Regions from separate parts of the Microbulbifer sp. TB1203 genome, predicted to be linked through region 1. Evidence: predicted binding sites of a transcription regulator. Region 1 holds the regulator's gene; the other holds the start of a gene.
What was found. Region 1 encodes LexA, which represses DNA repair genes until DNA is damaged. Its sites were predicted from a motif close to ACTGTNTNTANANACAGT; they were not measured.

Region 1 (4,417 bases):
CGCGGGCGCGTGATCCGTTTCGACGGCTTTTTAAAGGTGGCGCCGCCGGTCAGCAAAAAAGACGAAGACCTACTGTTGCCGGACGTGAAAGTGGGAGAGAAACTCTCGCTGAAAAAACTGGATCCGAAACAGCATTTCACCAAACCGCCGGCGCGTTACAGCGAGGCGGCATTGGTGAAAGAGCTGGAAAAGCGCGGTATCGGCCGTCCCTCCACTTACGCCTCAATCATTTCCACTATCCAGGACCGCGGCTACGTCCGCTTGGAAAACAGGCGCTTCTACGCGGAAAAAATGGGGGATATCGTCACCGACCGCCTGAGCGAGAGTTTCAAGAACCTGATGGATTACGGTTTTACTGCCAACCTGGAGGAATCCCTGGACGCGGTGGCGGGGGGGGACAAGGGCTGGAAAGAGCTGCTCGACGAATTCTACAAGGACTTCTCCGCGCGCCTGGAAAAAGCCCAGGCCGCCGAGGACGGCATGCGCCGCAACGCGCCCACGGACACCGATATCGAGTGCAGCAAGTGCGGCCGGCATATGCAGATCCGCACCGGCTCCACCGGCGTTTTCCTCGGCTGCTCCGGTTACGGGTTGCCACCCAAGGAGCGCTGCACCAACACCATGAACCTGGTGCCCGGCGAAGAGGCCGTGGACGCGGACAAGGATGAAGAAGCAGAATCCCGCCAGTTGCGCGACAAGCGCCGCTGTTCCAAGTGCGGCACCGCCATGGACAGCTACCTGCTGGATGAGCAGCGCAAGCTGCATATCTGCGGCAACAACCCGGATTGCAACGGCTACGAGGTGGAGAAGGGCACTTTCAAGATCAAGGGCTACGACGGGCCGCTGATCGAGTGCGACAAGTGTGGCAGCGATATGCAGCTGAAGTCCGGTCGTTTCGGCAAGTACTTCGGCTGCACCAGCGAAGAGTGCAAGAACACCCGTAAACTGCTCAAGAACGGCCAGCCGGCGCCACCGAAAATGGATCCGGTGCCCATGCCCGAGCTGCCCTGCCAGAAAGTGGACGACCACTATATCCTGCGCGACGGCGCCTCGGGCTTGTTCCTCGCCGCAAGCCAGTTCCCGAAGAACCGCGAGACCCGCGCGCCACTGGTGAAAGAGCTGTTGCCGCACAAAAGCGAGATCGATCCCAAGTACAGCTTCCTGTTTTCGGCGCCCACCGAGGACGACAAGGGGCGGGATACGGTGGTGCGCTTCAGCCGCAAGACCCAAGAGCAGTATGTACAGTCCGAGGAAGAGGGAAAGGCCACCGGCTGGCGCGCCTTTTATCGAGACGGCAAGTGGCAGATTGAGTCCGGAAGCAGTGGTACCACGCGCAAGCCGGCACACAAGAAAGCGGCCGCGGGCAGATGAGCAATCCTTACACCGGCGCGGTGGCGTCCGCTCTGCGTAAAAGCCAACTGCTCCTGGATGGAGAGACCGGGCCCGCGTTGCGGCAGGTGGCGGTGCAGGAGGGAGCAGTGGTGCAGCTGTGGCGCGCCTACCGCGCCTTTCTCTGCGAGCTGGCGTTTCAGTTGCAACTGGGTTGCGAACCGGAATCCGCGTCTGAACTCAAGGAGCGGGCCGCAGCCCGCGGTACGGCCTGTGCGGAGGCCGCTGAACTGCTGGAGCTGCTCGGGGACCCTGACAGCTGGCTGTCGCAACTGCAGGCCGCGTGGTTGCAGCTGTGGAAGTTCTCCGGCGGGAAGAGCGAAGGAAATCGCGGGGAGGATAACTTGATTCCGTTGCAAAACCTGTCCGCTGCCGAAATTCCGGCTCTCAGCGAAGAGCGTTTGCAAGCATGGCGTGCCGCGCTAGTGGAGTTGGTGCGGCGCCAGCGCGCGCATATGGAAGAGTGGTAGGAGCGGGCAGTTTTTAAGTCCGATTTCTGGCTTCCGGCCTCTGTATGTTACCCTGCACACAAATTGATGTAGCGGGAGAAGGGTATGTCCTCCGAGACTTTTGAAATTGTTGAACTGGCCAATGGCGATGTGGCGCTGCGCCGTGCCGGCCACCGGGAGGACCCGCTGGTGCGTATCCATTTCTCCAGTGAGAGTCTGGATTTCATACGCGAACACAAAATCGCCATTGCCCGGGCCATGCTGGAGGCCGGCATAGAAGCTGTACAGAATATCGACGATATGGAGTCGGGTTATTTCGATGAAGACGAAGAGGGGACCCCGGTAAATCACACGGTTCATTGATCAATGACCAGTTACCAATGTTCAATTGGGATTACTCCAGCCTGGTCATTGTTAATTGATCAGGGGCTCTGCCTGATCACTCCCACCGCCAGTCCTTCAATGGCAAAACGCTTGTCCCGCATATCCACTTGAATCACTTCGAAATCCTCGTTTTCCGGCAATAGCTGCACAGTGGCCTGGTTGCCTTTGCGGCGGAAGCGCTTGACGGTGACTTCATCTTCGATCCGCGCCACCACTATCTGGCCATTGCGCACTTGATCTGTGCGCTGTACCGCAAGCAGGTCGCCATCCAGTATGCCGGCGTCGCGCATGCTCATGCCGTGCACCCGCAGCAGGTAGTCCGCCGGTGGGTGAAAGAAATCTGCCGGAAGGTCGCAGTAATCCTCGATGTTCTCCTCGGCGAGGATCGGGTTGCCGGCGGCTACACGCCCTACAATCGGCAGGCCCGGTTGATAATCGGGAATGCGGATTCCCCGCGAGGCACCCGCCACCATCTCGATCGCGCCTTTGCGCGCAAGTGCCTTCAAGTGTTCTTCCGCGGCGTTGGGGGATCGAAAGCCCAGTTCCTGGGCGATCTCCGCGCGCGTGGGCGGATAGCCGGTGTCCTCCAGATAGGACTTGATCAGTTCAAGTACCTGGGCCTGGCGTGCAGTGAGATTGGTCATAGGGTCACCTGAGGTTGTTCTGTATTTATATACAGTTGCTGGGATTATATACAGATTTGCCTCCTGCGCAATCTTTGTGCCGGTGGGCGGCCGGCAACGCCATTGTCGCTATTAAGCTGCTATAAGTAGAGGAGGGGAGAAAATGGCTGGTTGAAAGAGATACGCGACAAATAAAAGGAAAGAAAATGCTGGACGCAAAAATGCCGGAAGCCTGGCGGGTACTGCGGATACAGTCCGAGCTGGTGGATGGAATTGAACGACTGATTGCGCTCACCGGTTCCGTGACAGTATTCGGCAGTGCGCGCTTTACAGAGGATACTCCGGAATATCAGCAGGGAGTCAGACTGGGGGAGTTGCTGGCCGCCGAAGGTATACCGGTGATGACCGGTGGCGGCCCGGGGATCATGGAGGCCTGCAATCGCGGTGCCTTGCCCCAGCGCGGCGTCTCCATCGGCCTCAACATAGAACTGCCTTTCGAGCAGGCGGCCAATCCCTACCAGGACATCAGCCTCAACTTCCGCTACTTCTTTGTGCGCAAGTTTATGTTCGTCAAACACGCGGTGGGTTTTGTGGGTATGCCCGGGGGCTACGGCACCCTGGACGAACTGTTCGAAGCGCTGACCCTGGTGCAGACGCAGAAGGTGCAGCGCTTTCCCATCGTGCTGGTGGGCAAGCGCTATTGGGCTGGATTGCACGGCTGGTTGATGGATACGGTGCTGGAGAGCGGCTGCATTGACGCCTCGGACCTGGATTTATTCAGCATGGTGGATACTGTAGAGGAGGCGGCGGAGATCATTATCGATTACATCAGGGGGCGGGAGGCGTGATACGAACCTCCAGTTTTCATTCTCTTGGCAAGGGGCCTCAGGACGACTCGTCCGTCCCCTCGAAAGGTTCTCCCTCAACGTGGTCGAGAGGGTTGGTATCCTCCGGCACGCTGAAGCCCCGCGCATTCGGTGACTGGTCGTCCACAGTCAGGCCGAAGGCCGCGTTGGCATCCTCCGGCTCTGCCGCCGTGACCAGCGACATCTCCCGCCACTGTTCCCAGTCGAACTCATCCAGGGTGCCGTCGGCGTATTGGACTTCGATGGTATCGTCCACCGCGACCACTTCGAACAGCAGGCCGCCGTCGATATTCTCGAACCAACTGCCAATTTCCGGTCGTTTATGAGTCATGGCAACCCTTCTCCTCGATTCTTCCCTTCAATTTAATGTCCGCGCCACCGGTTCAACACCGCCTGCTGGCGCGGAATATGCTAATCTGCCTTTTCACTAAACAACTGTTTTAATTGTTGGTTCGAATTCCTATGAGCCAGACGGATACGGTCGGCCGGATATTGGACGCCGCTGAGGTGCTCTTTGCCGAGCGCGGCTTCACCGAAACCTCCCTGCGTACCATCACCAGCACAGCCGGGGTCAACCTCGCCGCAGTAAATTACCACTTTGGATCAAAAAAAGAACTGATCCAGGCAGTGTTCGAGCGCTTTCTGACGCCTTTTACCGCCAGTCTCGCCGGCGAACTGGATCGCCGTGAGGCGGCGGGCCAGCGGC
Region 2 (4,417 bases), 2.0 Mb from region 1:
GTATGCCGCCACCGCCAGCTCTCGCTGACCGGGCCGATAATCGGGAAATGGAAACGCCAGCGCCCGGGCCGACGTTTGCACCTGCTGGCGATGCTGCTGCCAGCTTCGATGCCAATGGAGATACTCGCTCACCGCTGCGTGGGCGAAGTCTTCCAGATCGGACCAACTGAACTCGTGCAGCTCCGGGTAGGTTTTTTGCTCTTTCAGGTTGTGCCACAACATCTGCAGAGCCACGCGGCCGTCATCGGTAGCGGGGTTCTCCGCATCAGCCCGCCGCTGCAACAGGTAACAGAAGCCGTAGACTTTAAGCTGGGCCCAGTGCAACTGGCGCACCGTCTCCGGCAATTGCCGGGGCGGGTAGTAGGTGGTTTTAATTTCATCCAGCTGTACCGGCCGGTGCAGGTCCGTTTGTGGGTGCAGGATATCCACCCGGCCGCTGAGGATCACCGCCTGGCCCTCGCAGTTCCATTGCACCTGTAGCCTGTACTCGGCTTCACTGCCCGGTGGGCGCTGTTTTTGCAGTTTCTGGTGAGCGCGAATTCCCTCTTGGGCCGAGGGCCCGCCCGGGGTATCGCCGATCAGGTCACCGCGGCGGCAGGCAAACGCGACCAGTTGTCCCACCGGCAGTTGCAGGGGCGGGGCATCACTCTCGGCTGTCATGTCGCTCAAGGCTGTCGTTGTCCCGCTCAAGGCTGCTGCCACTCCACATGCAAGACCCGGTGGGGGATTTGGTGTTCGGCAAAAAACGCCAGCCAGCGCAGCTGGTTTTGTTGCAGGCGATCGCCGGGCCCCTTCACTTCCACCAGCTCATAGCCGCCCGTCGCCGGAAACAGAATCAGGTCCGGCAGGCCGCTTCGGTGATGGGCGATGTCGCTCAGCAGGCGCTGAAACAACTGCCGCCAATGGTCGGCGGGGATGCGCGTCAGCGCCAGTTCCAGCAGCGTTTCCGGTAGCGCCTCCCAGGCCACCAGCGGATTGGCGATGCCCTTTTTCTCGCGATAGTGCTGCCACACCCGATGCGCCAGGCTGTTGCTGTCGAGTTCGGCCAGGCGCTGTTCGAACGCGGCCCGGCGCAACGGATAAAAGTCGGGGGTGCGAAAGTCGCTGGGCGCCGCTTGAAATGGATTAAAAAAAGCCCCGGGCACCGGGGCGAAAACGATGTCCCAGGCAAAGAGCCCCAGTATCCCGTTAAACAGGCTGTTTTCCACGTAAAAACACTGGTCTGCTTGCGGGCGGGGAGAACCCTCTTGCAGATAGGCGGCGGCCAGCAGCTCCACCCGCTCCGGCGCCTGCGGCAGTACCTCGGTTTGGGTGGGCGGCTGGTATCGGGCCGGTGGTTCCCAGCCCGCCAGGTGCCCCTCCCGCCTGGCGGTGCGGTAACCAAAACTCTCCGCAAAAACCCGCTCCGCTTCGTTGTGGGGCGCCGTCAGTATCTCCCGGCACAGGGCCAGTCCCGCATCGATATCGCCGCGCTTGACGGCGATACGTGCCCGGCGCTCCCGGGCCGGCGGCCGTGTGCAGCGCCGGTACAGCTGGTCGGCTGCCTCCAGTTCGTCCAGTCGTTCCAACTGCCTGGCCAGCGCCAGGCGCAGGCGATCCAGGCGCCGGTGCAGGGTGGCATCGCCCTCAGCCTTATCTTTGTTCTCGGGCAGTTGCTCAGCCAGCGCCAGGATCGTGTCCGGTCCGGCGCACAGCGTGCTTTCCAGCTGCTCCAGGCAGTCGTAATAGCGCAGGTGCTGGATGATCTGCGCCCGGCTCTGGAACGGCAGGTGCCGTCGATCCAGTGGGTAATTCTCGTAGCGGTACAGCCCCAGGTCCCGTAGTACATAGTCGGTCAGGTCCTGACGCAAGTTGCCAAAAAAGCAGAGCTTAAAGGTTTCGAAGTGCTCCGCCGCCTGCACCGCCAACAGGGATTCAGTCGACAACAAGGCGTCCAGCAGCGCCGTCTGGTCCGCGCCTTGCTCCAGCAACGCCAGCTCCAGTGCCTGGCGTTTCAGGGTTTTGGACAGAGGTATGGGGCTGCGGGCCAGCAATTCCGCCTTGCTGAACAGCGGCAGGCATTCCCCCAGGGGCAGTTCCGGGTCGCGCCGCAACAAACCGGCCTCAACTAACCGGTCCGCGGCCCGGGGCAGGTAATCAATTTCGGCGTAAACCAGCTTGCTCTGGCGAAACAAGGACCCCGCCGAGGACGGCACCCCCTTGCGTGACAACAGCCGCACGTACAGCCGCTGGCTGTCGATATCCAGCGCCCCGAAAGTGGTGTAAAACTGCTGCTCCCCATCCGAGAGCAGTGGCTCATAGCGAGCCATCACAAAGTCCACCAGGGCGCGGAAGTTGGTCAGGTAATAATCCGGTGCCAGTTCAACGGGGACAGCCATGTTCTACTGCGTATTGCTCGTGGTTGGTTTTCCAGGGGCTTCTGCCCCAGTACTTCTATTGGGAAGGCGTGTTCGAGGAGCTATGTGGAGAGCTTTCCCTGTCGCCTGGATACTGTACAGTTATACAGGATGCATAGGGCATGAACAAATCCCGGGAGCGACCGCCCAGCCATCCGGCGGTCAGATATGCGCAAGCTTTGTGCGCTTGCCGCGCTTCCGCTTTCCGCAAAGAATATGCACAAATTTAGCCGCGCCCGATTGCGTGGCGGTCGCCAGAGAGAGTTGTGAGGGCCGAGGTGGTCGAACGGAAGGCCTGCCGAGCGAAGATCAAACGGAATAGAGCAAGGAGCAAAAGGTATGAAAGCAAAACAATATGAAGAGCTGCTCAGTATATTGAAATCCCGTTTACAGAACTTCGCGCCCTTAAATCCTGATCGTGTGGTTTAGAAATTGCAGGCGAAAAACGACATCCGAATCTAGTGGCCAGGTGATTGCTATGCAGAGAGTCGCGGACTATTTCAATTTTCGCCAGCTGGAGACCGGTAGGGAGCACGTGGAGGTCGGCTTCTGGCGGCGGGAGGTGTTGGCGGGGTTTACCACGTTTCTGGCCATGGCCTATATCTCCATCGTCAATCCGGCGATTCTCTCCGAGGCGGGGATGGATTTCGGGGCGGTGTTTGTGGCGACTTGCCTGGCGGCGGCCTTTGGGTCCATTGCCATGGGGCTGCTGGGCAATTACCCGGTGGCGCTGGCGCCGGGGATGGGGCAGAACGCTTTCTTTACCTACGCGGTGGTGCTGGGGATGGGGCACGCCTGGCAGACAGCCCTGGGGGCGGTGTTTCTGTCCGGGATTCTGTTTGTGGCGCTGAGCCTGCTGCCGTTCCGGGAGTGGCTGATCAATGCCATTCCCCGCAACCTGAAGCTGGGTATCTCCGCGGGCATCGGGCTGTTTCTGGGCATTATCGCCCTGAGCAAGGCCGGGGTGGTGGTGGACAGCCCGGCGACCCTGGTGGCGCTGGGGGACCTGACTACGTTTGAGCCGCTGATGTGCCTGGTCGGCTTTGCGCTGATCGCCGCACTGGCGCAGCGCCGGGTGACCGGCGCGGTGGTGATCGGCATTCTGGCGGTGAGCGTTGCCGGTTGGGTGCTGGGGGAGGTGGAGTTCAAGGGATTGATGTCCCTGCCGCCATCGCCCGCGCCGGTATTTTTACAGTTGGATGTTGCCGGCGCTTTCGAGGTGTCCATGGTCACGGTGATTCTCACCATGCTGTTGGTGGATGTGTTCGACACCGCCGGCACCATGGTGGGTGTGGCCAACCGGGCGGAGCTGGTGCGCGCCGACGGTTCGCTGCCTCGGCTGGGCAAGGCGCTGCTGGCGGATTCCGGGGCTACTGTAGTGGGTGCCCTGGTGGGCACTTCCTCCACTACCAGCTATATCGAGAGCGCGGCCGGCGTCGAGGCCGGCGGGCGCACCGGGATGACGGCGATTGTCTGCGGCCTGTTGTTTTTGCTGTGTCTGTTGTTTGCGCCGCTGGCGCAGAGTGTCCCCGCCTGCGCCACGGCGGCGGCGCTGCTGTTTGTGGCCTGCCTGATGGCGCGCAGCCTGGGGGATGTGGACTGGTCCGATCACAGCGAGAGCGCGCCGGCGGTGATTACTGCGCTGGCCATGCCCCTGGGCTATTCCATCGCCGACGGTATCGGGTTGGGGTTTATCGCCTATGCGGCCATCAAGTTGTTGAACGGACAGGTGAAAACCTGCCCGCCGGTGGTTTATCTGGTGGCCGGGATTTTTGTATTGAAGTTTGGTTTTTTGTAGGAGCGGCGGGGCGGCCATCCGCCCATGGCCGCGATCGGCATTGCTTCGTAGTGCAGGCCGATCGCGGCCATGGGCCGCTCCTACAGGTGGGGGCGTGGGGCGGTGAAGCCCTGTTGCTCCAGGTGGTTGGCCACGCGCAGGCACCAGTCCTCACGCCAGGGCGCGGCGATAATCTGCACGCCGATAGGCAGGCCGCTTTTCTCGTCCAGGGTGGGAACGACGC

Region 2: the regulator LexA is predicted to act here: its motif matches at 2,490-2,507, upstream of PP263_RS15135 (VRR-NUC domain-containing protein).

The regions. Positions count from the first base shown of each region.
Region 1 is NZ_CP116899.1:1,556,505-1,560,921, reverse strand. It holds gene topA (type I DNA topoisomerase) at 1-1,371, shown strand, start outside; gene PP263_RS06615 (DUF6586 family protein) at 1,368-1,859, shown strand; gene PP263_RS06610 (hypothetical protein) at 1,944-2,201, shown strand; gene lexA (transcriptional repressor LexA) at 2,261-2,866, opposite strand; gene PP263_RS06600 (TIGR00730 family Rossman fold protein) at 3,052-3,693, shown strand; gene PP263_RS06595 (DUF6763 family protein) at 3,731-4,042, opposite strand; gene PP263_RS06590 (TetR/AcrR family transcriptional regulator) at 4,174-4,417, shown strand, end outside.
Region 2 is NZ_CP116899.1:3,599,963-3,604,379, reverse strand. It holds gene PP263_RS15140 (ATP-dependent DNA helicase) at 1-660, opposite strand, end outside; gene PP263_RS15135 (VRR-NUC domain-containing protein) at 687-2,378, opposite strand; gene PP263_RS15130 (NCS2 family permease) at 2,875-4,194, shown strand; gene PP263_RS15125 (AtzE family amidohydrolase) at 4,275-4,417, opposite strand, start outside.